DNA from 2 places in the Planomonospora algeriensis genome. Region 2 is predicted to be linked to the other one. Evidence: riboswitches for the same ligand, from Rfam matches in the RefSeq annotation. Region 2 holds a riboswitch; the other holds the start of a gene.

Region 1 (11,231 bases), on a different contig from region 2:
CTGGAGACCAAGTCGCTCCAGCTCTGAACGTCCATCCCCGGCGCGCCCGGAGATCCCGGGCCGTGGACGTGCGGGCCGGGGAGCTGCGGACACCGGGTCCCGCCCGCGCCGGAGGGGCCGGATCAGGGCGTCTGGAGCAGGACCTTGCGGGCGGCGTCCTTGGCCAGCCGGTCGACGTAGAGCATGCCGTTCAAGTGGTCGGTCTCGTGCTGGAAGCACCGGGCGAGCATGCCGCGGGCGCGGACCCGCACCGGGCGGCCCAGGCGGTCGACCCCGGTGACGGTGACCCCCGAGGCGCGCGGGGTCCTGGCGTAGAGCGGCTTCCCCGTCTCGCGGCTCGGGACCGACAGGCAGCCCTCCTCGTCGACCATCTCGGCGTCGTCGTCGACCGTCAGCTCGGGGTTGATCACGTGGCCCTTGCGGTTGCTGCAGTCGTAGACGAAGATCCGCTTCGACACGCCGATCTGCGGACCCGCCAGGCCGACGCCCTGCGCGGAGTACATCGCGGCGAACATCTCGTCGACCAGGCGGCGCAGGTCGCGGTCGAAGTCGACGACCGTCTCGGCGGGCGTGCGCAGGACCGGATCCCCGATCACTCGGATGTCGCGCATGGAGGGCTCCCGGATGTAAGGGTTCTTGTAGCAGACCGGTCATTACTCTAGCGGGGGGTGGGGGTCCGGCCGGACACCTCCACCTGCCACACTGGGCCCGTGCGTGTCTACATCGGTGCCGACCATGCCGGCTATGAGCTCAAGAACCACCTCGTCTCCTGGCTGAAGGAGCACGGCCACGAGGTCGTCGACTGCGGTCCGTCCGTCTACGACGCCGAGGACGACTATCCGCCGTTCGTCCTGCGCGCGGCCGAGGGCGTCGCGGGGGACCCCGGCAGCCTCGGGGTCGTCATCGGCGGCTCGGGCAACGGCGAGCAGATCGCGGCCAACAAGGTGCGCGGCATCCGCGCGGCCCTGGCCTGGAGCGAGGACACCGCCAAGCTGGCCCGCGAGCACAACGACGCCAACGTGATCAGCATCGGCGGGCGCATGCACCCGCAGGAGGAGTCGACCAGGTTCGTCGAGCTCTTCCTGTCGACCCCCTACTCGGGCGCCGAGCGGCACAGCCGCCGCATCGAGCAGCTCGCCTCCTACGAGACGACCGGCGAGCTCCCGCCGCTGCCGTAGCCGCCCGGCCCCGTCTCCGCCCGTCCCCACCTGTCCCGGCCCCTGCGCGCCGGCTCCCTGCGGGGGGTCTCGTCGCGCAGGGGCCGCCGGTCGGCGGCCTCCTGCTGCTCCTTGGAGGGCCGGGAGACGTCCCGGGCCCGCATCGCGGTGATCGCCGTGATCTGCAAGCTCTGCAGTGCCATGCCGTCACGATAACCCCCGACGGCGCCGTACGGACGGATCCGTTCCCGGCGGCGAGCGGGCTCCGCGGAGCCGAGCCCTCAGAAGATCAGACCCGCCCAGGGGGCCGGTTCCCATGACAGCGCGGTGGAAAGCTCCCGTACGGCTCCCGCCCGCGCCTCGCGCACGACGCCGGCCGCCTGCAGCGCGGTGAGCGACCGGCCGCCCAGGTAGGCGGCGCCCAGCGCGGTGATCGGCAGCACCAGGTCGGCGACCTCCCTGGTGGGCGCGCACCGGGCCGCCCCGGTGCCGGCGGTCAGCCGCCAGCGGCCGGCGTTCCACGGGCAGACGGCGTCCTCGACCTCGACCACCACGTCCACCGGCGCGGCGTACCGGCGCGCGGGAAGAGCCCGCTCGACGTCCACGATCCGGACCCACAGGTCGTCGAGCCAGCCCGCGCGGAGCCGGCGCGGCTCGGCCAGCAGGTGGATCAGCGGATCGTCGGAGGGGCGGCTCCACGCCTTCACCCGGGCGACCAGGTCGCGTTCGAGCAGGTGCCGCCAGAGCAGCGCGTAGGCGGCCGGATCCAGGCCGAAGAGCTCCTTCAGCCGCAGCTCGCCGTCCGGCTCGTCGTGCTGGGTGACGCCCGCCTTGATCCGGAACAGCGCGTAGCCGCGCGGACCGCCGTCGTCCTCGGCGACGACCGCCCGGAGCGGTCCCGCTCCGTTCTGGTCGGCCTCGTGGTCGGACAGGACCGCGTCCCAGCGGGCGGACGTGCGGGCGTAGAGGCCGGGACGGCTGTCGAGCGCGGCCTCGAAGACCTTCTCGAAGACCTCCCTGGCCTCGGCGGGCCTGACGATCCGCAGGCGCAGCGCGGGATCGGCCGGGGCGTGCGGGGCCAGGGCCGTGCCGCGGGTGGGGATGTCGAAGAACAGGGTGTCGGCGGCCCTGCCGTACCCGAACCGCCCGTAGATCGCCGCCTCGGAGGCGTAGAGCGCGGCGACGGCCTCGCCCCGCTCGCGCAGGTCCGCCAGCTGGCGGGTCATCAGGGCGGTCAGCACGCCCCGGCGGCGGTGCGAGGGAAGCACGCCGACGGCGGTGACCCCGCCGACCGGGATCGGGCCGCCGGGGACCGTCATGGTGAAGCTGCACACCGCGGTGACGCCCACCAGCCGGCCGCCTTCGAGCGCCCAGAGATCGGTCGAACTCGGTGTTGTTCCTGAACAGTTCGACGCGGTGCGGGGGGAAGGCGTTGCCGAACGCCTCCTCGTCGACGGAGATCCATTCGGACCAGTCGGATTCTGTCATCGGCCGCAGGGTGAGACTCATTCCTCCCACGGTAGGCAGAACGGCCGTTTCCAGCCATCGAATATACGTGCTTAATGATCAAGGTATTGGTCAAGTGGGCTGCCCAAAAGGCGGGCGGCCCGCTACAGTCGAGCGCATCATGAGTTCCCGACCGGCGCCGTTGATCCCCGCAGGGCTCCGCGCGCTCCTGGTGCGGGTCCCCTTCCTGGTGTCCACCGTGCGGTTCCTGCGCCGGGGACCGCTGGCCCGCGACCGCAACCTGCTGATCACGCTGATCGTGCTGACGCTGGTGATCGGCGCCCTGGCCGCCCGCGTCTCGGTCGAGTGGTTCTCCCCGGCGCTCGTGATCCCCGTCATCCTGGTCGGCGGGCTGCAGCTGCGGCTGCGGAGCCTGGCCAAGCTGCTCTGCGCGGCCGTGGTCGCGCTGACCTACGTCGGCTTCGCCGCCGGCCCGGCGCACATCGGTCCCGGGCTGCTGGCGGCCTTCGGCTTCACCGCCGTGCTGGCCGCACTCATGTCCCGCACCCGGGGCCAGCTCGGCGTGCAGGGACTGCGCGGCGACGTGATGCTGCTGGAGCTGCGCGACCGGCTCAAGAAGCAGAGCGAGCTGCCCCCGCTGCCCAAGGACTGGGGCTCCAAGGTGGTGCTCAAGCAGGCCGGGGGCTCCTCCTTCGGGGGCGACTTCCTGGTCTCCGCGCGCGACGGCGACACGCTGGAGCTGGCCCTGGTCGACGTCTCGGGCAAAGGCGTCGACGCGGGCACCCGGGCGCTGATGCTGTCGGGGACCTTCGGCGGCCTGCTCGGCTCGGTCTCCGACTTCCTGCCCGCCTGCAACGCCTACCTGCACCGCCAGCGGGAGGCCGAGGGCTTCGTCACCGCCGTCCACGTCAGGATCGATCTGGCCACGGGCGAATACGAGATCACCTCGGCCGGGCACCCGCCGGTGGTCACGTTCGAGGCGGGGACGGGCACCTGGCGGGTCTCCTCCGCCAAGGGGGTGGTCCTGGGGGTCGTCCCGGACCTGCACTGCGAGCCCGACCGGGGGACCCTCCGCAAGGGCGACGCGCTCATGCTCTACACCGACGGGCTGATCGAGCAGCCGGGCCGCGACATCGACGCCGGTCTCGACCGGTTGCTGGGCGAGGCCGAGCGGCTGCTGCCCTCGGGCTTCGCGGGCGGGGCGCGCAGCCTGGTCACCTCCATGTCGGCGGGGCACAACGACGACTGCGCGCTGATCCTCATCTGGCGGCCCTGACCGCCTCCCGGCCCGCCCCGGCCGCGGTCCCCGAGCACGGTCCCGGCAGCAGAGGCTTCGGCTAGTCTCTTATGGGGCATTGCTGGTAAATCCGCGACCAGGGGGAACCTCTGTGGACCTGCTTTTCCTGATCGGCATCGTCCTCTTCCTGCTGGGACTGATGGCCTCGATCGGACTGCACGAGCTCGGCCACCTCGTGCCGGCGAAGCTGTTCGGCGTCAGGGTCACGCAGTACATGGTCGGTTTCGGGCCGACGATGTGGTCGCGCCGCCGCGGGGAGACCGAGTACGGCGTCAAGTGGATCCCCTTCGGTGGTTACATCCGCATGATCGGCATGCTGCCGCCCCGCGCCGGCGACGCGCCGGGCAAGGTGCGCTCGGTCTCCACCGGCCCGTGGCAGGGCCTGATCGAGAACGCCCGCGAGGTCGCGCTGGAGGAGGTCCGCCCGGGGGACGAGGACCGCGTCTTCTACCGCAAGCCCTGGTGGCAGAAGGTCATCATCATGGCGGGCGGCCCGGCGATGAACTTCGTGCTGGCGTTCGTCCTGTTCGCCGTCGTGCTCATGGGCTTCGGCATCGCGGTGCTGAAGACGGAGGTCGCCTCGGTCCCGGAGTGCGTGAAGACCACCGCCGAGTACGCCGCCAACCCCGAGTGCACCGCCGCCGACGCGGCCAGTCCCGCCGCCGCGGCGGGACTGCGCCCCGGCGACGTCATCGTCTCGGTCGCCGGCAGGCCCGTCACCACCTGGGACGCGGCGACCCGCGCCATCCGCGGCAGCGGAGCCGGGCCGGTGCAGATCGGCATCACCCGGGGCGGGCAGGCGATGACCCTCACGGCCACGCTCATCGCCCAGGAGCGCGAGTCCCTCGACGAGCCGGGCAAGCTGGAGCGGGTCGGCTACCTGGGGGTCAGCCCCAGGCAGGTCATCGAGAAGCAGAGCTTCGGCGCCGTGGTCGTGCACATGGGGGACCTCACCTCCAGGACCGCCACCGCGCTGCTCCGCTTCCCGGAGAAGATGGTCGGCGTCTGGAACGCCGCCTTCTCCGGAGAGGAGCGCGACAAGGACGGTCCCATCGGCGTCGTCGGGGTCAGCCGCATCGGCGGTGAGATCGCGGCCTCCGACATCCCGCTGGAGAACAAGGCGGCCGTCTTCATCAGCCTGCTGGCCAGCTTCAACCTGGCGATCGGCCTGTTCAACCTGATCCCCCTGCTCCCGCTGGACGGCGGCCACATCGCGGGCGGCCTCTGGGAGGGGGTCAAGCGCGGCTTCGCCCGCGTCACCCGCAGGCCCGAGCCGGGGCACGTGGACATCGCCAAGGTGCTCCCGCTGACCTACGTGCTGGCCTTCGTGATGATCGCGGTGGCCGGTCTGCTGATGTACGCCGACCTGGTCAACCCGATCCGCCTGGCCGGCTGACCCGGCTTCGGGCGCGGCCGGCCGCGGCGTCCGCCGATAGGGTGGGGCCGTGGAGGACGGGACGCCCGGAGCGGTGATCGACGTGGCCCTGTTCCGGTTGCGCCGGATATGGTCGCGGCCGCTGCGCGCGCGTAAGGCCGCCGATCCGCAGCGGCCGGTGCAGATGTCCAACGTGATGGTCGTGCACGCCGTGCACAAGCTGAGCCTGGATGTCGCCGAGGTGACCGTGGGGGCCGTCGCCGAGCAGCTCGACGTCGACCCCTCCACGGCGAGCAGGCTGGTCAACGACGCGATCGGCGCGGGCCTGGTGACCCGCGAGGAGTCCGAGGTCGACGCCAGGCGGGCCCGGCTCGTGTTGAGCGCGCCCGGCCGCAGGGTCCTGGAGACGGTGGTCCGCTACCGGCGGGCCCACCTCGACGGCCTGATGGCCGACTGGGACCGGGCGGACCGGGAGGCGTTCGCTCGGCTGCTCACCCGGTTCGCCGAGGCGGCCACGGCCCGTCCGGCGGACTCGGCCGCCCTCGACCGCCTGATCGCCGAGGCGCTGGAGGGAGGGGGGACCGGTGGAGCGGTGAAGTCCGCCCCGGCACCGGAACCCGGCGGGCCGGTGGAGCGGTGAAGTCCGCCCCGGCCCCGCGATCCGGCGGGCCGGGGGAGCCGGGGCCGGGCGCGGAGCCCGGTGCGGTCCCGGACGGCGGCGGGGCCGCGGGTCTCACCCGGGGAGCGGCTACTCGCCCGTGACGCCGTCGATGTGCTCGCGGATGATGTCGGCGTGGCCGTTGTGCCGGGCGTACTCCTCGATCATGTGGACCAGGATCCAGCGGAGCGAGACCTCCTCGCCCCTGCGCGGCGTCTTGGCCAGGGTCTCCAGCGGCAGCCCGGCGGACAGGCGCCGGGCGTCGTCGATCGCGGCCCGCCAGTGCGCGAACGCCTCCTCGGCCGAGGCGGTCTCCACGTTGTCGAAGTCCCCGTCGGGGTCCTCCCGGCTGCAGAAGAGGTCGGGCACGTCCTCGCCCGCCAGGATCTCGCGGAACCAGTAGCGCTCCACCTCGGCCAGGTGCCGGACCAGGCCCAGCAGCGAGAGCGCGGACGGCGCGGCGGCGCGCAGCCGCAGCTGCTCCTCGGTCAGGCCCGCGCACTTGACGGCGAGGGTCTCGCGGTGCCAGTCCAGCCAGGTGTACAGCATGGACGTCTCATCGGCGATGAAGGGGGGATTGACCCGGTTGTCACTCATGGGGCCTCATCCTGCCCGCGTGCCCGACCGCTGTCATGCCGTTTCTCCGGCCGGACCCCCCCCGTCCGGAACCCCCGTCCGGCGGGGGCGGCGGGTCAGAGCATCGAGATGTGCACGTGGTCGTAGTGGTTGGCGGTGTTGCCGCCGCGATCGGACATGAAGCGCCAGCCGGAGCCGTGGTTGATGCGCTGGCGCCAGATCACGTACTTGACGCCGAGCTTGCTCCTGTTCTTCAGGACCCAGGCGGCGATCTCGTCGCCGAGCTTGAGGTTGGCGGCCGAGGGCATCGCCCCGCCGGTGCTCATCATGAAGTCGCAGGCGCGGCCCAGGGGGTGCTCGCCTCCGTCGTTCATGCTCCGGTAGCAGCCGACCGTGTGGGTCAGCTCGAAGCGCCGCTTGACGACGTCGCGCATGTTCCGGGTGCGGTCGGTGATGTTGTCGGGGCCGTTGGGCAGCTGGGGCACCCAGCTGCCGTCGGCGCGGCGGCCGGAGCCGAGGGGGACCAGCTGGTCCAGCTTCCGCTTGATGTCGCGGATCACCTTCTCGGCCTCCTCGCGCCGTTCCTCGACCTCCTCGGCCTCCTTCCGGAGGTCGTCGGTGAGCCGGGCGGCCTGCTCCGCGGCCTGCTTCCTGCGCTCCCTGCTGGTGGCGAAATCCTCCAGGTAGGCGCCCTGCTGGGCGACGAGCTGCTCCATCACGGCGGCGGCGGCCATGTCGCCCCCGCCGGAGAACAGCAGCACGGGCAGGTCGCCGGAGTTGCTCTGGTAGCGGAGCTGGGCGATCGAATCGACCTCCCGCTTGGCCTCCTGGTAGGTCTTCTCCGCCTTGCGGAGATTGTCCTTGGCGACGTTCTCCGCCTTCTCCGCCTTGCGCACGGACTCCCGCTTGGCCGCGTAGGCCTCGATGAGCCCGTCGACCTTCTTGCCGAGCCGCTTCAGGTCCTTGCGGAGCTCCGCCTCGGTGGGTTTGGGCTCCGCGAGGCCCGCGGCGGGGACGCCGAGGGTGAAGCCGAGCGCGGAGATCAGGCAGACGGCCGCGGCCGCGCGGTGACGGAACCCGGGGGACATCGGCGATGCAGACGACGTAGGCGACGCAGCCGCCACGAACTCTCCTCTCCTTCAGCCGGCCGGGTTAGCTGACGGGTTCGGGCTGGAGGAAGCCCTTCCACTGACGTGGTTCACCCCAGATGCGGTGGTTCCCCGGCTCCCGGGCGAGGCGCCCGGGATTAGGCATATCTGCTGTTGAAGCCGACGACTGAAGGATAGTAGTGGTAATGGGATGGTCATGCGGCTCCAAGCCGAGACCAAGAGGTGATCAACCCGTGATCGCCTCGCGCAGGAGACGGGCCGCCTCCTCGGGCAGGACGTCGTTCACGAAAGCCCCCATCGCGGACTCCGACCCGGCGAGGTACTTCAGCTTGTCCGGCGCCCGGCGGATGCTGAAGAGCTCCAGGTGCGCGTACGACAGCTCCCGCCCGAAGCTGACCGGCGCCTGGTGCCAGGCCGCGACGTACGGCATGGGCACGCCGAACAGCCCGTCCAGCCGGCGCAGCACGTCGGTGTAGAGCGGCCCGAACGCCGCGCGTTCGGCCTGATCCAGCCCGCCCAGGTCGGCGACCCGCCGGTGGGGGTAGAGGTGCACCTCGAACGGCCAGCGGGCCGCGGCCGGGACGAACGCCGTCCAGTGCTCGTTGGCGGCGACCACCCGCACCCCGGCCTCCTGCTCGGCGGCCAGGACGTCGGCGAACAGGTTCCCGCCGGTCCGCTCCCGGTGGCGCTCGGCGGCCCGCAGGGTCAGCTTCGTGCGCGGGGTCACGTAGGGGTAGGCGTAGATCTGGCCGTGCGGGTGGGCCAGGGTGATGCCGATCTCCGCTCCGCGGTTCTCGAAGCAGAACACCTGCTCCACGCCGGGGATCGCCGACAGCTCCGCCGTGCGGTCGATCCAGGCCTCCATGACCAGCTCGACCTGCTCGGGGGAGAGCGAGGAGAAGGACGAGGCGTGGTCGGAGGTGAAGCAGACCACCTCGCAGCGGCCCAGGCCCGGGCGGGTCTCGCCGATCGCGCCCGCTCCGGCGTGACCGCCGGGATCACCGGAGGCGCCGAGGGGGATGGAGAACGAGGGGAACCGGTTCTCGAAGACGACGACGTCGTAGGAGGAGGCGGGGATCTCGGAGAGGCGGCCGGGGGCCGACGGGCAGAGCGGGCACTGGTCGGCGGGGGGCAGGAAGGTCCGGCTCTGCCGGTGCCCCGCGATCGCGATCCACTCCTCGGTCAGCGGGTCGTAGCGCAGTTCCGAGGGAGCCGGGCGGGGCGGAAGCCCGCGCTCGTCGACGGCGCCGCGGTCCGCGCCGTCGTGCCGGTCGAAGTAGAACAGCTCCCGGCCGTCGGCCAGGTGGGTGAGGGTGCGCTTCACCGGTCCGCCACCTGCCTGTCCTGCTCCGGTTCGGCGATGACGAGCTCGCCCGCCTGGGAGGAGAGCTCCTCGCGGGCCTCCTGGGGCAGTCCGGGATCGCTGATGACGACGTGAGCCTCGGACAGCCGGGCGATGGTGCTGATCCCGACCGTGTCCCACTTGGTGTGGTCGGCGGGCACGACCAGGCGGTGCGCGGAGGCGACCAGTTCGCGGTCGGTCTCGGCCTCCAGGAGGTTGGGCGTGGTGAACCCGGCGCGGGCGCTCATCCCGTGCACCCCGAGGAAGAGGGTGTCCACGTGCAGCCCGCGGATCGCGGCCACCGCGACCGGTCCGACCAGTGCGTCGGAGGGGGTGCGCACGCCGCCGGTCAGCACGACCGTGCGGTCGGCGCGGGGCGAGCGGTGGAAGACGTCGGCGATCCGGATCGAGTTGGTGATGACCGTCAGCTCGGGGACGTCGACGACGAAGTGGGCCAGCGTCCAGGTCGTGGTGCCCGCCGAGAGCGCGATGGCCGTGCCGGGCCGGACGAGCCGGGCCGCCTGCCGGGCGATCGCCTCCTTCTCCGGCTGCTGGCGCGCCGATTTGGCGGCGAACCCGGGTTCCTCGGTCGACCCGGGACCGGCGGCGGTCGCCCCGCCGTGGACCTTCTCCAGCAGACCGCGCTCGGCGAGGACCTCCAGGTCCCGGCGGATCGTCATGTCGGACACGCCGAGCTCCCGGACGAGATCGGCGACACGGACGCCGCCGCTGCCGCGCACCCGTTCCAGAATCGCCTGCTGCCGCTGTTGGGCGAGCATTGACCCACTCCTTAATCAAACAACTTCCATCAAATTACCACATCGAAGTGCCTGGAAGATGTTCGTTTATGCTGGATAATCCCTCACAGGCGGTCGAGTTCCCCCCGCATGTTCTCCCGAGCGGCCCCCTCCCAGCCCGAAGCGGCCGGGGAGTGGAAGATCATTGGAAGGTCCAGCAGCGAGCGCAGCACGGCCGCCCGCCCGGTCCGGAACGCCTCCCCCGGGACGAAGGCGTACTCCTCGCGCACGGCCGCCGCGTAGGCGGCGTAGACCTCCGGGGAAGCGGCCAGGATCGCCAGGTCGGCGTCGCACAGCACGGCTCCGTCCGCGTCGCCGGCGGCGGGGGCGTGGGTGACGGTGAGCCTGACCAGGCGCGCCACCGCCGCCACCGCCGAGGCCGGCAGGCCCAGCTCGGGCAGCGCCCGCTCGGCCATCCGGGCGCTGCGCTCCTCGTTGTCGCCGCGCCGCGGATCGTAGACGGCGTCGTGGAACCAGGCCGCGAGCCGTACCAGGTCGGGATCGCCGGCGTGCCCGGCCAGCGCGTCGACGTGGTCGAGCACCGCCTCCAGGTGGGCGGCCGTGTGGTACCTGCGGTGCGGCTCGCCGTACCGGGAGATCAGGTCCGCGCCGAGGCGGTCGGCGCCGGGGCCGGCCAGGGCGCGCCAGCGGTCCACCAGTTGAGAGCTCATGCCCGGACTCTAAGGGCGGCCGCCGGAAGACCCGCGACTTGGGCCTTGTACGGCGTGCGTTCCCGGGGGACGGTGGAGACCTGACCTGGGATCCACGGACGGAGGCGGTCGCGATGGGCAGACGGGCGCGCAAGGCGCGGGCGAGGAAGAAGCGGAAGGCCAACCACGGCAGGCGGCCCGCGGCGCGGTAGCGCGCCGCGGGGCTCCGTCGCGGACCGGATCCTCCGCCGGGCGCTGCGCTCCCGCCGGAGGCACGGCGCAGGACCCGTGGAGCCGCGGTCGTCCCGGGCCGGATCCTCCGCCGGAGCCGTCTCGGGTACGGCGGGCCTCAGCCGGTGCGGCCCCAGGCGGCGAGGAGCCTGGCCTGCAGGCCGGTGCCGCGGGCACCGGATGCGGATCGCCCATGACGCCCGCCTGCCGGTAGTCGTCCCCGGCGTCGGCGAACCAGGCCGCGCAGGCCTCGACCAGCTCGGGGTCGAGCCGCTCGTCCGCGCCGATCGCCCGGGCCAGGTCCCAGGTGTGGATGAGGGCGTCGGCGAACAGCTCGGTGATGTACTCCGCGCCGGGCACGTCGCCGAACGAGAGCCGGACGACGGCCGTCAGGGAACCGTCGTCACCGGTCGCCTGAACGGCGGCGGACGCCGAGGCGTCGAACGCCTTCAGCGGGTCGTCGCCGAGCATGTCGCCGTCGAAGGCGCCGCCGATCTCCGCGGTGCCCCGCCCGGCGAACAGCTCGGGCACGCACAGGCTCTCGCTCACCACATGGTTGACCAGGGTGCGGA
Region 2 (11,231 bases):
GTGCCTCCCAGGCGTGTTCCGTGTAAGAGACTCCGGTCGTCCGCGGCCGCCCTGCGCCCGCGGGCCCGGCCTCGTGGGCCGTCGCGTCTCTTTCCTGCCGGGAACTCGACCCGGTCCGTCGAGCATCTCCCACCGATGCCGATCCACGCGTCACTCCCGGAGCTGACACGCCCGTACATCGCTGGGCTGATCTCTGGGACCGGTCCCCGCCGGGACGGAATGGTGGCCGGACGGCCGGCGGGACGTGGTCCAGTTCGCTCTACAGAGTGTAGTACTACCTTTGGTGGCGAGAAGCACCCTTGGGTAACAAATAGACGGACCCCGCCGTGAGGTGCTCACGGCGGGGTCCGCCCCTGCCTGTCCGGCCGTCTCCGGCCGGGTTCCGTCCGCGCTGCGTCAGTGCTGGATCGGCTCCACGATGGAGGCGGCCGAGTCCGGGACCCGGTTGCCTCCCGGCGCGTTCTCACCGGCGAAGGTGAACTTGGCCTCCTCGCCCTCGCCCTCGATCGCGATCTTGACGATCTGGCCGGGGCGGAGCTCACCGTAGAGGATCTTCTCCGAGAGCGTGTCCTCCAGCTCGCGCTGGATCGTCCGACGGAGCGGGCGAGCGCCCATCACCGGGTCGTAGCCCCGGTCGGCCAGCAGCTGCTTGGCCTCCGGCGAGACCTCCAGGCCCATGTCGCGGTCCTTCAGGCGCTCGGCGACCTGCGCGAGCATGAGGTCCACGATCTTGATGATCTCCTTCGGCGTCAGCTGGTGGAAGACCACGATGTCGTCGACGCGGTTGAGGAACTCGGGCCGGAAGTGCTGCTTGAGCTCCTCCTGGACCTTGGCCTTCATCCGGTCGTAGTTCGACTCGGTGTCGTTGGACTTCGCGAAGCCCACCCCGATGCCCTTGGAGATGTCCTTGGTGCCGAGGTTGGTCGTCATGATGATGACGGTGTTCTTGAAGTCCACCACCCGGCCCTGGGCGTCGGTCAGGCGACCGTCCTCCAGGATCTGCAGCAGCGAGTTGAAGATGTCCGGGTGAGCCTTCTCGATCTCATCGAAGAGGACCACGGAGAACGGCTTGCGCCGCACCTTCTCGGTGAGCTGGCCGCCCTCCTCGTAGCCGACGTAGCCGGGCGGGGAGCCGAACAGCCGGGAGACGGTGTGCTTCTCCATGAACTCGGACATGTCCAGCATGATCAACGCTTCCTCGTCCCCGAACAGGAACTCGGCGAGCGTCTTGGACAGCTCGGTCTTACCGACGCCGGACGGGCCGGCGAAGATGAACGAGCCACCCGGGCGGCGCGGGTCCTTCAGGCCCGCGCGGGTGCGCCGGATCGACCGGGACAGGCCCTTGACGGCGTCCTCCTGGCCGATGATCCGCTTGTGCAGCTCGTCCTCCATGCGGAGCAGCCGCTGGGACTCCTCCTCGGTGAGCTTGAAGACCGGGATGCCGGTGGCGGTGGCGAGGACCTCGGCGATGAGCTCCTCGGTGACCTCGGCCACGACGTCCATGTCGCCGGCCTTCCACTCCTTCTCCCGGCGCTCGCGCTTGAGCTGGAGCTGCTTCTCCTGGTCGCGCAGGGCCGCGGCCTTCTCGAAGTCCTGCGCGTCGATCGCGGACTCCTTCTCGCGCCGCACGTTGGCGATCTTCTCGTCGTACTCGCGCAGGTCCGGCGGCGCGGTCATGCGGCGGATGCGCATGCGCGAGCCGGCCTCGTCGATGAGGTCGATCGCCTTGTCCGGCAGGAACCGGTCGCTGATGTAGCGGTCGGCCAGCTGCGCGGCGGCGACCAGGGCGCCGTCGGTGATGGAGACGCGGTGGTGCGCCTCGTAGCGGTCGCGCAGGCCCTTGAGGATCTCGATCGTGTGGCTGAGGCTGGGCTCGGCCACCTGGATCGGCTGGAAGCGCCGCTCCAGCGCCGCGTCCTTCTCCAGGTGCTTGCGGTACTCGTCGAGCGTGGTGGCGCCGATGGTCTGCAGCTCGCCGCGGGCCAGCATCGGCTTGAGGATGCTGGCGGCGTCGATCGCGCCCTCCGCGGCGCCCGCGCCGACGAGCGTGTGCAGCTCGTCGATGAACAGGATGATGTCACCGCGGGTGCGGATCTCCTTGAGGACCTTCTTCAGGCGCTCCTCGAAGTCACCGCGGTAGCGCGAGCCGGCCACCAGCGCGCCGAGGTCCAGGGTGTAGAGCTGCTTGTCCTTGAGCGTCTCGGGCACCTCGCCCTTGACGATCTTCTGGGACAGGCCCTCGACGACGGCGGTCTTGCCCACGCCGGGCTCGCCCACCAGAACCGGGTTGTTCTTGGTCCTCCGGGAGAGGACCTGCATGACCCGCTCGATCTCCTTGTCGCGGCCGATCACCGGGTCGAGCTTGCCCTCGCGGGCGGCCTGGGTCAGGTTGCGGCCGAACTGGTCGAGCACGAGGGAGGTCGACGGCGCGGCCTCCTGCGGCCAGCCCGAGGCGGCCGGCTCCTTGCCCTGGTAGCCGTGGAGCAACTGGATGACCTGCTGACGCACCCGGTTGAGATCGGCGCCCAGCTTCACCAGCACCTGGGCGGCGACGCCCTCGCCCTCACGGATGAGGCCGAGCAGGATGTGCTCGGTGCCGATGTAGTTGTGACCCAGCTGCAAGGCCTCGCGGAGCGACAGCTCAAGGACCTTCTTGGCGCGCGGGGTGAACGGAATGTGCCCCGACGGCGCGGACTGTCCCTGGCCGATGATCTCCTCGACCTGCTGACGCACACCCTCAAGACTGATGCCGAGGCTCTCCAGAGCCTTGGCGGCAACGCCTTCACCTTCATGGATCAGACCAAGAAGAATGTGCTCCGTACCGATGTAGTTGTGGTTGAGCATCCGGGCCTCTTCTTGGGCCAGGACGACAACCCGCCGTGCGCGGTCGGTGAACCTCTCGAACATCTCGTCGCTCCTCACAGAGCGGTCAGGCAGGTCCGGGATATCCGGGCCCTGTCCTCCCGCATGGTAGCCCCGACCCGGCAACCGCTCTACGTAGAAGACGTTCCCCGAGAGCAGGGCGTTCACGCTCTATCCAACTACCTGTCGGGGGTGCGATGTTCCCGATACGCCGCAAGCGAACGACGTTTATCGACCACTGAGACCGCATTCGCGGCCCGTGCGCGCCGGACACGCCATGGAGAGGGTCTCCGGAGCCCGCTCCGAGGACGGACCGCGGGTCCGGACGGGAGCGGCCCGGACGGGAGCGGCGGGACGGGTCCCGGAACGCATCATGCGGTCATGGCCGTCACCGGACCCCACCGTGACCGCCATGACCGCATGATTCACCGGCCGGCGAACCGCTCTCGCCGACCACCGGTCAGTGCGCCGCCTCGTACTGCTCGACGATCTTTGAGGCGATCCGGCCGCGCTCGCTGACGTTCATGCCGTGGGACTTGGCCCACGCACGGATGTCGGCGCTCTTCTCCCGGGTCAGCGCCCTCGTCCCGCCGGCGCGGCGGCGGCGAGGGGCGAGGGCCCCGGCGCGACGGGCGCTCGCCACGAAAGGCGAGAGGGAGTCGCGGAGCTTCTTCGCGTTTACGTCACTCAGGTCAATCTCATAGCTGGTGCCGTCAATCGCGAAGGAGACAGTCTCATTGGCCTCGCCCCCATCGAGGTCGTCGATGAGAATCTCCTGGATCTGCTTGGCCATCTACGCAATCCTTTCGCGGAGTATTGTTTCATTCGCTAGCCAAACATATACCCATGGTGAGAGCGCAGCAATTCCGAAGCCCGGTGATTCTCCACGGAAGCGGGGGAAGAGGGGCTCAGCCGTTCTGCGACTCGCCCTGATCGGCACGTTTCGCGGGACGGCGACCGGCCGCCTCACTGCGAAGGAGCTTGAAAACTGCATACACGAAGACCCCACCGACGACCGCAGGGGGTATCAACGCGGACATTACCTCGTACATTGGTCCTCACTCCGCACCGGGGCGACATTCCGGGTCATGAGATTTTCCGTGGCGACATCGCGGTCCGGGAGCGCGACCGGACGGGCGGATCGGCCCACACATGACCATAGCGGCTTCCAGGAGCGATGTGCGTCCCAGGACGCCCATGACGCTCATCCACCACCTTAATGCTTCTCTCCAGGCGTCTTACCGGTTGCACTCCGTAAAGCGCCGGGGAAAAGAGTGACAGAGTGATCACAGGTTGATCGCTTTCCCCGGCGGGCCGCATCACCGCAGGTCCTTGACCACCACGGTCCCCGCCAGCCTGTCGTGCGGCCCCCGCTGAAGGGGCTTGTCCATGAGGATGAACAGGGCCCCCGCGAAGCCGAGGACCGCGGCCAGGAGGTCCACCACGGGAATGCCCGCGGTCAGTAGAACACCGGGGTAGAGAGCCGCCCGCCTCATCAGACCGGCCCGGCCTCGGTCCGCACCGCCGTACGGGGCCAGCCTGATCCTCATCAGTTTCTTACCGACGGTACGGCCGTCCCGGGCGTGCAGGACATAGTCGTAGAGCGTATAACCGCCAAAGGCGATCAGACCGGCGAAGAACCCCGGCAGCGCCCGGGCGTCGGCGGTACGCCCTTCACCCGCCGGCGTGAGGAGCGAGTAGAACGACAGCGAGAGAATCCAGTAGACCGCCACGAAGCCGACGGCGTCGATGATGCGGGCCGCCAATCGTTCCCACCATTCAGCGGGCGGCGGAGTGTCCGGGGCCGCCGGATACGGCGACGGAAGCGGCGGATCCATCCGGCGGAAGACTCCCTTACCCGATGGCGTTACCCCGTCTCCCGAAGGGGCGGGGGTCCTCGCTCGGCCTCCGTCGGCCCCGCCGGTCCGGGAAAGGGGGAAGCCGGTCCCTTCCGGGAGCGGTGGAAGCGGCGCGGCCGGATAAGAGCCCGCGGGCGGAGGAGAGGCCGGCCCGAGGTGATTGTCTTCGGAGCGCGGAGAGGCGGCCATGGCGTTCCTCCCGCCGGCGCGAATGGTTTTGCAGTCTTCCGCAGTCTGCCCCGGGGAGACCGCCCGACACCGTTTTCCCGCCCGGGCATGAAAGCGGGGCCGGCGGTTCCTCCGCCGGCCCCGTCGATCACGGAACTACTTGATCTTCACGACCACCGTCGAGGCGACCTTGTCGTGCAGGCACTGCTGGAAGGGCTTGTCCCAGAACTGCCAGAGCACGTTCACCAGACTGAAGATGCCGGTGAACCATCCGACGAGCGGAATCCAGCGCAGGCCCTGCGGGCCGTAGAGCACACCCGCACGCTTGATCGCGGCGTCCGCGGAGAGCCCGCCGGCCGTCGAGACGCTCCCGACCGGGACCACCTTGATGCCCATGACCATCTTGCCGACGGTCTGGCCGTTCTGCTTGAGCATGAAGAACTCGTAGCCGCCGTAGATCAGGACGCCGAGGATCGCGGTGAGCAGGTCGTAGAGGAAGGTGCTCCCCCCGCTCACCCCGGTGGCGCTGAAACTGGGCAGCACGATCAGTCCGGCCAGCGCGAAGCTGAGGATGACCGTGGGGATCGCCAGGATCACCGCGTCGATGAGACGGGCCACCAGGCGCTGCCACCACTCCGCGAGCGGAGCGGGGGCGCCGGGGGGGCGTCGCGCCCTGCGGGCCGTAACCCTGGCCGTAGCCGGGCGCCTGCTGGCCGTACCCGGGCTGCTGGCCGTAGCCGGGCTGGGACGCCTGCTGGCCGTAGCCCTGCTGCCCGTAACCGGGCTGCTCGTGCGAGGCCGACTGGCCGTACCCGGGCTGGGCCGCCTGCTGGCCGTAGCCCTGCTGGCCGTACGCGCCCGTGCCCTGCTGCCCGTAGCCGGGCTGCTGGCCGTACCCCTGCTGGCCGTAGGCGGGCGGGGTCTGCGGACCCGTGCCCTCACCCCGGTATCCCACGATCGTCACGTCGGGGTCGTGCCCGCCCTGACCGTGCTGACCGTAGGCGTTCTGCTGTCCGTATTCCGGCTGCCCCGACGGTGTGCGATCGCGGTCGGGATCATCCTGCGGATACGGCGGCTGTCCGGTGCTCACCGCGTCACCTCACTTCGACTGGGCATGTGTCTTATGTCAGACATGCATGCTTGCTGCTGCACAAGGTATCGACATAGGTAAGAACAGTCACCTTTCCTTGGAGTCAGCCCCGGCGTCATTCTCACCGAGGTGCAGCAACATCCTGGTGTTCCCCAAGGTGTTCGGCTTCACGTGCTCAAGATCGAGAAACTCCGCGACGCCCTCGTCGTAGGACGCGAGGAGTTCCGCGTAGACCTCCGGGGAGACCGGCGTCCCCTGGATCTCGCGGAATCCGTGCCGGGCGAAGAAATCGACCTCGAACGTCAGGCAGAAGACCCGCCGCAGGCCCAGTTCGCGGGCGGCGCGGATGAGCTGGGAGACGATCAGGTGCCCGATGCCCATCTTCCGGCAGGAGGGGTCGACGGCGACCGTGCGGATCTCGGCCAGGTCCTCCCAGAGCACGTGCAGCGCCCCGCAGCCGACGATCCGGCCGACCCGCTCGGCCACCCAGAACTCCTGGACGTCCTCGTACAGCGTGACGGTGGCCTTCTCCAGCAGGCGCGGGCCCGCCCCGGCGTAGGTGTCGACGAGCCGCCTGATGGACCGCACGTCCGGGGTCCGCGCCCGGCGGACCGCGATCGTCTCGGCATCGGGTACGGCCTGCGCGGGGAAGTGCTCCGCAACCTGCTCCATCATTCTCCTAGCGGGGGAACCGCCGGTCCCACCCTGGTGGGGAGATCCCTCTCGTGGTTCCCGTGTTCGAAACGGTCAGGGCCTGGCCGTCGCCTTCCTCACTCCGAGGGAGGCGGGAAGCCGCTCCCGCAGGGAGCGGAGAAGTCACAACTGATCAGAGTACGTCCTCTGTCGTCTGCAGTTACGGCTCGTCCTTAACTCGCCTCTCAAAAGCATCACGTCTCACGAGAGGTGAGCCGTACCGTGCGCCGCCGACCCGCTCGCGGCCTCCGCGCTTTCCGAGCGCATCGCCGCGGACCTGCGAAGACCCCGCCCCTGCGGCCGGGGGCCGGATACGGAGCGGCGTAATGCCAGTTGACCGAGGTTCCGTGTGACCTGTCCGTGATTTCCTTGTTTGAGAACCCTTACCAAGTTTGGAGTTCTGGTTGAGCTTGAACTCCCCTTGCACTAGTGTCCAGGCTCGATGTCGGCTCACCCCGAGAGCCGACCCGCCGAATCTCCGAACCCGGAGAACCGGGGACCCACCTCCCTGAAGTCCCCCGGGGTGAATCCGAGACGCCGCCAGTGCTCTCGGTAGGGCTGCCTCCGGCCCGAACCCGTCAGCTAACCCGGTAGGCGGTGCGAGGAAGAGGAGCCTGGTGTGAAGCGCACGCGCGAACGCGGGAGAGAGCATGCGGGCAAGCACGCCCGCTATCGAGAACGCACCCCGCACGGATTCCCGCTCCGGATCACCGTCGTCGCAGCCGTCTTCGCCTCCCTGACCCTGGGGACCCCCCTGGTCGCCACCGCCGACCCCCAGCCGAGCCTCCAGCAGCTCGCCAAGCAGGCCGACAAGCTGCACACGGAGATCGCCCAGCTCACCGAGCAGTACAACGGGGAGCGGGTCAAGCTCAAGCAGGCCGAACGGGCCGCCGCCGCCGCCAAGAAGACCCTCGCCACCAGCGAGTCCCAGCTGGAGTCCCGGCGCCACAAGGCGAGCCTGCTCGCGCAGAGCAGCTACATGACGGGCGGCCTGGGCGGCGGTCTCGCCTTCACCTCCTCCAACGACCCCGACGCCTTCCTCGACCAGGCGGCCGCCACCTACGCCCTCCAGCAGCAGCAGAGCGAGGAGGTCGCCCAGATCAGCCGGGCGATCCAGGCCGCCGAGCGGGCGAAGGCCAGCGCGAAGGCCCGGACCGCCGAGGTCGGCGCCCTCCTCGACGAGCTCGGCACGAAGCGCACCAAGATCGAGCGGCTGGTCGCCCGGGTCGAGAGCAACCTGTTCCGGGAGGTGCGCGAGCGCGCCGGAGGCGGGGGCCGGGCCGTGAAGGTCGACATGCCGATCGTGGGCGGCGGGAAGGCCGCCGAGGCCGCCCGCTGGGCGCTCAGCCAGCAGCTCAAGCCCTACGTGTGGGGCGCCGAGGGTCCCAACAGCTACGACTGCTCGGGCCTGGTCATGTGGGCCTACCAGAAGGTCGGGATCAGCCTGCCGCACTACACCGGCAACCAGTGGACCGCGGGCACCCACATCTCCAAGGGGGAGATGCGCCCCGGAGACCTGGTCTTCTTCCACAACGACCTGCACCACGTCGGGATCTACATCGGCGGGGGCCTGATGGTCCACGCGCCGCGGACCGGCGACGTCGTCCGCATCGCTCCGATCGCGGGCCGTCCGTTCGCCGGCGCCGTACGGATCGCCGGCTGAGACGGAGTCCGGCGGGCGCGGGCCCGGACCGGACGCGGGTCAGATCAGGCGGCGGCGCGCGGCCCACGCCACGGCCTCGATGGCCGTGGCCACGCCGATGCGGTCGCAGATGCCGCGCAGCCTCCGCCGGACGGTGCGCCCGCTGATGTCGAGGCGCCGTCCCACGCGGTCCACCGTGACCCCCTTGGCGAGCTCCGCCAGGAGGACGAGATCCTCGTCACTCAGATCCACCTCGCTCACGGCCAGAAGGCCGCGACGGGCATCCACTACGACTTCTGGATATGCCATCTAGAGGTCCTCCCCCGCACCGGCATCCAGCCGTGAGTGTGATCGGAACCAATGTCGCCCGTCAGGAACGGTAAACGCCTTCTTCAAAGGTCGTCAAGTTCTGCTCTCCATAGATCCGGGGACCTAGATTGACTTAGTGGCTATTACGTGAAGTACTGACGATATGTCGGGGTTTTGCGAATAAGCCGAGACCGGACGGGGACGCGCCGCGGGCAGGCCGCTCCGGGTCCCGGGACGGCCGGCGAACGGCCTGCCAGCACGGGCGACGGGCCCGGGCGGGCGGTTTCCTCGCCAGCGGGGCGGTCCGGCCGTCATGCCCGCGAAGGGGGCTTCCATCCTCATTCCACAAGGAGTATGAGACTTTTGTCACGTTCGCCACTGGAGTAACACGGCAAACAGAAGGAGCCTCTGTCCGGTCACCGGACGCGAGGCTCATTTCTCTACATTCGTTAATGCCGCGCCGAGATGATTGAGCATCCGGCGATATAGGACACGGCCGAAACGGAGTTTCTGAGCCGCACCTTCAAAGGCGCGCCCGGGCGCGCGGGAACGCACCACGGCGGCCGGGGCGCGCGGGAACACACGCGCAGGAACGCACCGCCGCGGCCGGGGCGCGGGAACACACCGCCGCCCCGGCCGCGGACGTCCGTCAGGCTCCGCCGGTCGGCTTGACCAGCGGGAACAGGATGGTCTCGCGGATGTTCTTACCGGTGAAGGCCATCACGAGGCGGTCGATCCCCAGCCCCATGCCACCGGTCGGCGGCATGGCGTATTCCAGGGCGGCCAGGAAGTCCTCGTCAAGCTGCATGGCCTCCGGATCGCCGCCCGCGGCGAGCAGGGACTGCTCGGTGAGGCGGCGGCGCTGCTCGACCGGGTCGATCAGCTCCGAGAAGGCGGTGCCCAGCTCGGTGCCGAACCCGATCAGGTCCCACTTCTCGGTCAGCAGCGGGTTGTCGCGGTGCTGGCGGGCCAGCGGGGAGGTCTCCAGCGGGTAGTCCATGACGAACGTGGGCTGGATCAGGGTGTGCTCGACCAGCGCCTCGAATATCTCCTGGACGAGCTTGCCCTGGCCCCACTTGGGGTCCCAGTGGATCTCCCGCGCGTCGGCCAGCTTGCGGACCTGGTCCAGGGAGGTCTCGGTGGTGACCTCCTCGCCGAGCGCCTCCGAGACGGAGCCGTACAGCGTGATCCGCGGCCACTCGGCCAGCCCGAGGTCGACCTCCACCCCGTCGTGCTCCACCACGGAACGGCCCAGCGCGGCCACGACCGCGCTCTGGATCATCCGCTGGGTCAGGTCGGCCATGTCGTTGTAGTCGAGATACGTCCCGTACGCCTCGAGCATGGTGAACTCGGGGTTGTGGGTGGCGTCCGCGCCCTCGTTGCGGAAGTTGCGGTTGACCTCGAAGACCTTCTCGATGCCGCCGACCACGAGCCGCTTGAGGTAGAGCTCGATCGCGATGCGGAGGTAGAGCTCCATGTCGTAGGCGTTGATGTGGGTCTTGAACGGCCGGGCCGCCGCGCCGCCGTGGATCGGCTGCAGCATCGGCGTCTCGACCTCGAGGTAGCCCTCGCCGTGCCAGAAGTCACGGATCGCGCGGACGACGGCGCTGCGGGTGTAGGCCATCTTGCGGGCCTCGTCGTTGACGATGAGGTCCACGTAGCGCAGCCGTACCCGCGCCTCGGGGTCGGTGAGCCCGGCGTGCTTCTCCGGCAGCGGGCGCAGGCACTTGGAGGTGATCGCCCACCGGTCGGCCAGGATGGACAGCTCACCGCGGCGCGAGGTGATCACCTCGCCCTCGATGCCGATGTGGTCGCCCAGGTCGACGTCGCGCTTCCAGGCGGCGAGGGACTCCTCGCCCACCTTGTCCAGCGAGATCATGACCTGCAGGTCGCCGGAGCCGTCCCGGATGGTGGCGAAGCAGAGCTTGCCGCCGGTCCGCGAGAGCATGACGCGGCCCGTGACGCCGACTCTGTCACCGGTCGCGGTGTCAGCGGCGAGATCGGCGTATTTGTCGCGGATCTCGGCGTTGGTCGCGGTGCGCGGGAAGGTCACCGGGTAGGGGTCGACGCCCTCGGAACGGAGGCGGTCGAGCTTCTCCCGGCGCACGCGCATCTGCTCGGGCAGATCCTCGGCTGCAGTCACATGGTCGGTCACGCGGTCAAGGTTACCGATGTCCGGGCCGCTCCCGGACTGCACCCGACTACATGGTGTTGCGGTGGTAGATGAGCCGGAGTCCGATCAGCGTCAGCCACGGCTCGTGCACGTCGATCGAGGCGGACTCGCTCACCACGAGCGGCGCCGCGCTGCCGGTCGCGACCACCGTGACGTCGTCCGGGTCCTCGGCCAGCTCGGCGGCCATCCGCTCCACGATCCCGTCCACCTGGCCGGCGAAGCCGTAGATGATGCCGGACTGGAGCGCCTCGACCGTGTTCTTCGCGATCACCGACCGGGGCCGGATCAGCTCCACCTTGTGCAGCTGCGCCCCGGCGGCGGCCAGCGCGTCCACCGAGATCTCGATGCCGGGCGCGGTGACCGCCCCGACGTACTCCCCCTTGGCGGAGACGGCGTCGAAGGAGGTCGCGGTCCCGAAGTCGACGATGATGCACG

What was found. A riboswitch is a leader RNA that binds a small molecule or an ion and turns the genes downstream of it on or off. The one in region 2 is predicted to bind cyclic di-AMP.
Region 1: another riboswitch for cyclic di-AMP. It lies ahead of ACWJ6R_RS00395 (coiled-coil domain-containing protein); the one in region 2 lies ahead of ACWJ6R_RS01795 (NlpC/P60 family protein).

Annotation. Positions count from the first base shown of each region.
Region 1 covers NZ_CDRNDK010000002.1:14,013-25,243, reverse strand. The annotation lists partial or broken gene ACWJ6R_RS00440 (aldehyde dehydrogenase family protein) at 1-27, shown strand, start outside; gene def (peptide deformylase) at 123-611, opposite strand; gene ACWJ6R_RS00430 (ribose-5-phosphate isomerase) at 711-1,178, shown strand; gene ACWJ6R_RS00425 (hypothetical protein) at 1,142-1,360, opposite strand; gene ACWJ6R_RS00420 (GNAT family N-acetyltransferase) at 1,439-2,506, opposite strand; gene ACWJ6R_RS00415 (PP2C family protein-serine/threonine phosphatase) at 2,785-3,900, shown strand; gene ACWJ6R_RS00410 (M50 family metallopeptidase) at 4,013-5,317, shown strand; gene ACWJ6R_RS00405 (MarR family winged helix-turn-helix transcriptional regulator) at 5,367-5,936, shown strand; gene ACWJ6R_RS00400 (DinB family protein) at 6,045-6,551, opposite strand; gene ACWJ6R_RS00395 (coiled-coil domain-containing protein) at 6,647-7,654, opposite strand; cyclic di-AMP (ydaO/yuaA leader) riboswitch at 7,658-7,793, opposite strand; gene galT (galactose-1-phosphate uridylyltransferase) at 7,866-8,963, opposite strand; gene ACWJ6R_RS00385 (DeoR/GlpR family DNA-binding transcription regulator) at 8,960-9,760, opposite strand; gene ACWJ6R_RS00380 (HD domain-containing protein) at 9,844-10,449, opposite strand; gene ACWJ6R_RS00375 (TIGR03086 family metal-binding protein) at 10,459-11,231, opposite strand, start outside.
Region 2 covers NZ_CDRNDK010000008.1:10,267-21,497, reverse strand. The annotation lists gene ACWJ6R_RS01825 (ATP-dependent Clp protease ATP-binding subunit) at 397-2,907, opposite strand; gene ACWJ6R_RS01820 (histone-like nucleoid-structuring protein Lsr2) at 3,323-3,655, opposite strand; gene ACWJ6R_RS01815 (RDD family protein) at 4,182-4,700, opposite strand; gene ACWJ6R_RS01810 (RDD family protein) at 5,046-5,507, opposite strand; gene ACWJ6R_RS01805 (hypothetical protein) at 5,494-6,060, shown strand; gene ACWJ6R_RS01800 (amino-acid N-acetyltransferase) at 6,067-6,651, opposite strand; cyclic di-AMP (ydaO/yuaA leader) riboswitch at 7,131-7,284, shown strand; gene ACWJ6R_RS01795 (NlpC/P60 family protein) at 7,292-8,335, shown strand; gene ACWJ6R_RS01790 (LuxR C-terminal-related transcriptional regulator) at 8,375-8,575, opposite strand; gene lysX (bifunctional lysylphosphatidylglycerol synthetase/lysine--tRNA ligase LysX) at 9,273-10,778, opposite strand; gene ACWJ6R_RS01780 (type III pantothenate kinase) at 10,825-11,231, opposite strand, start outside.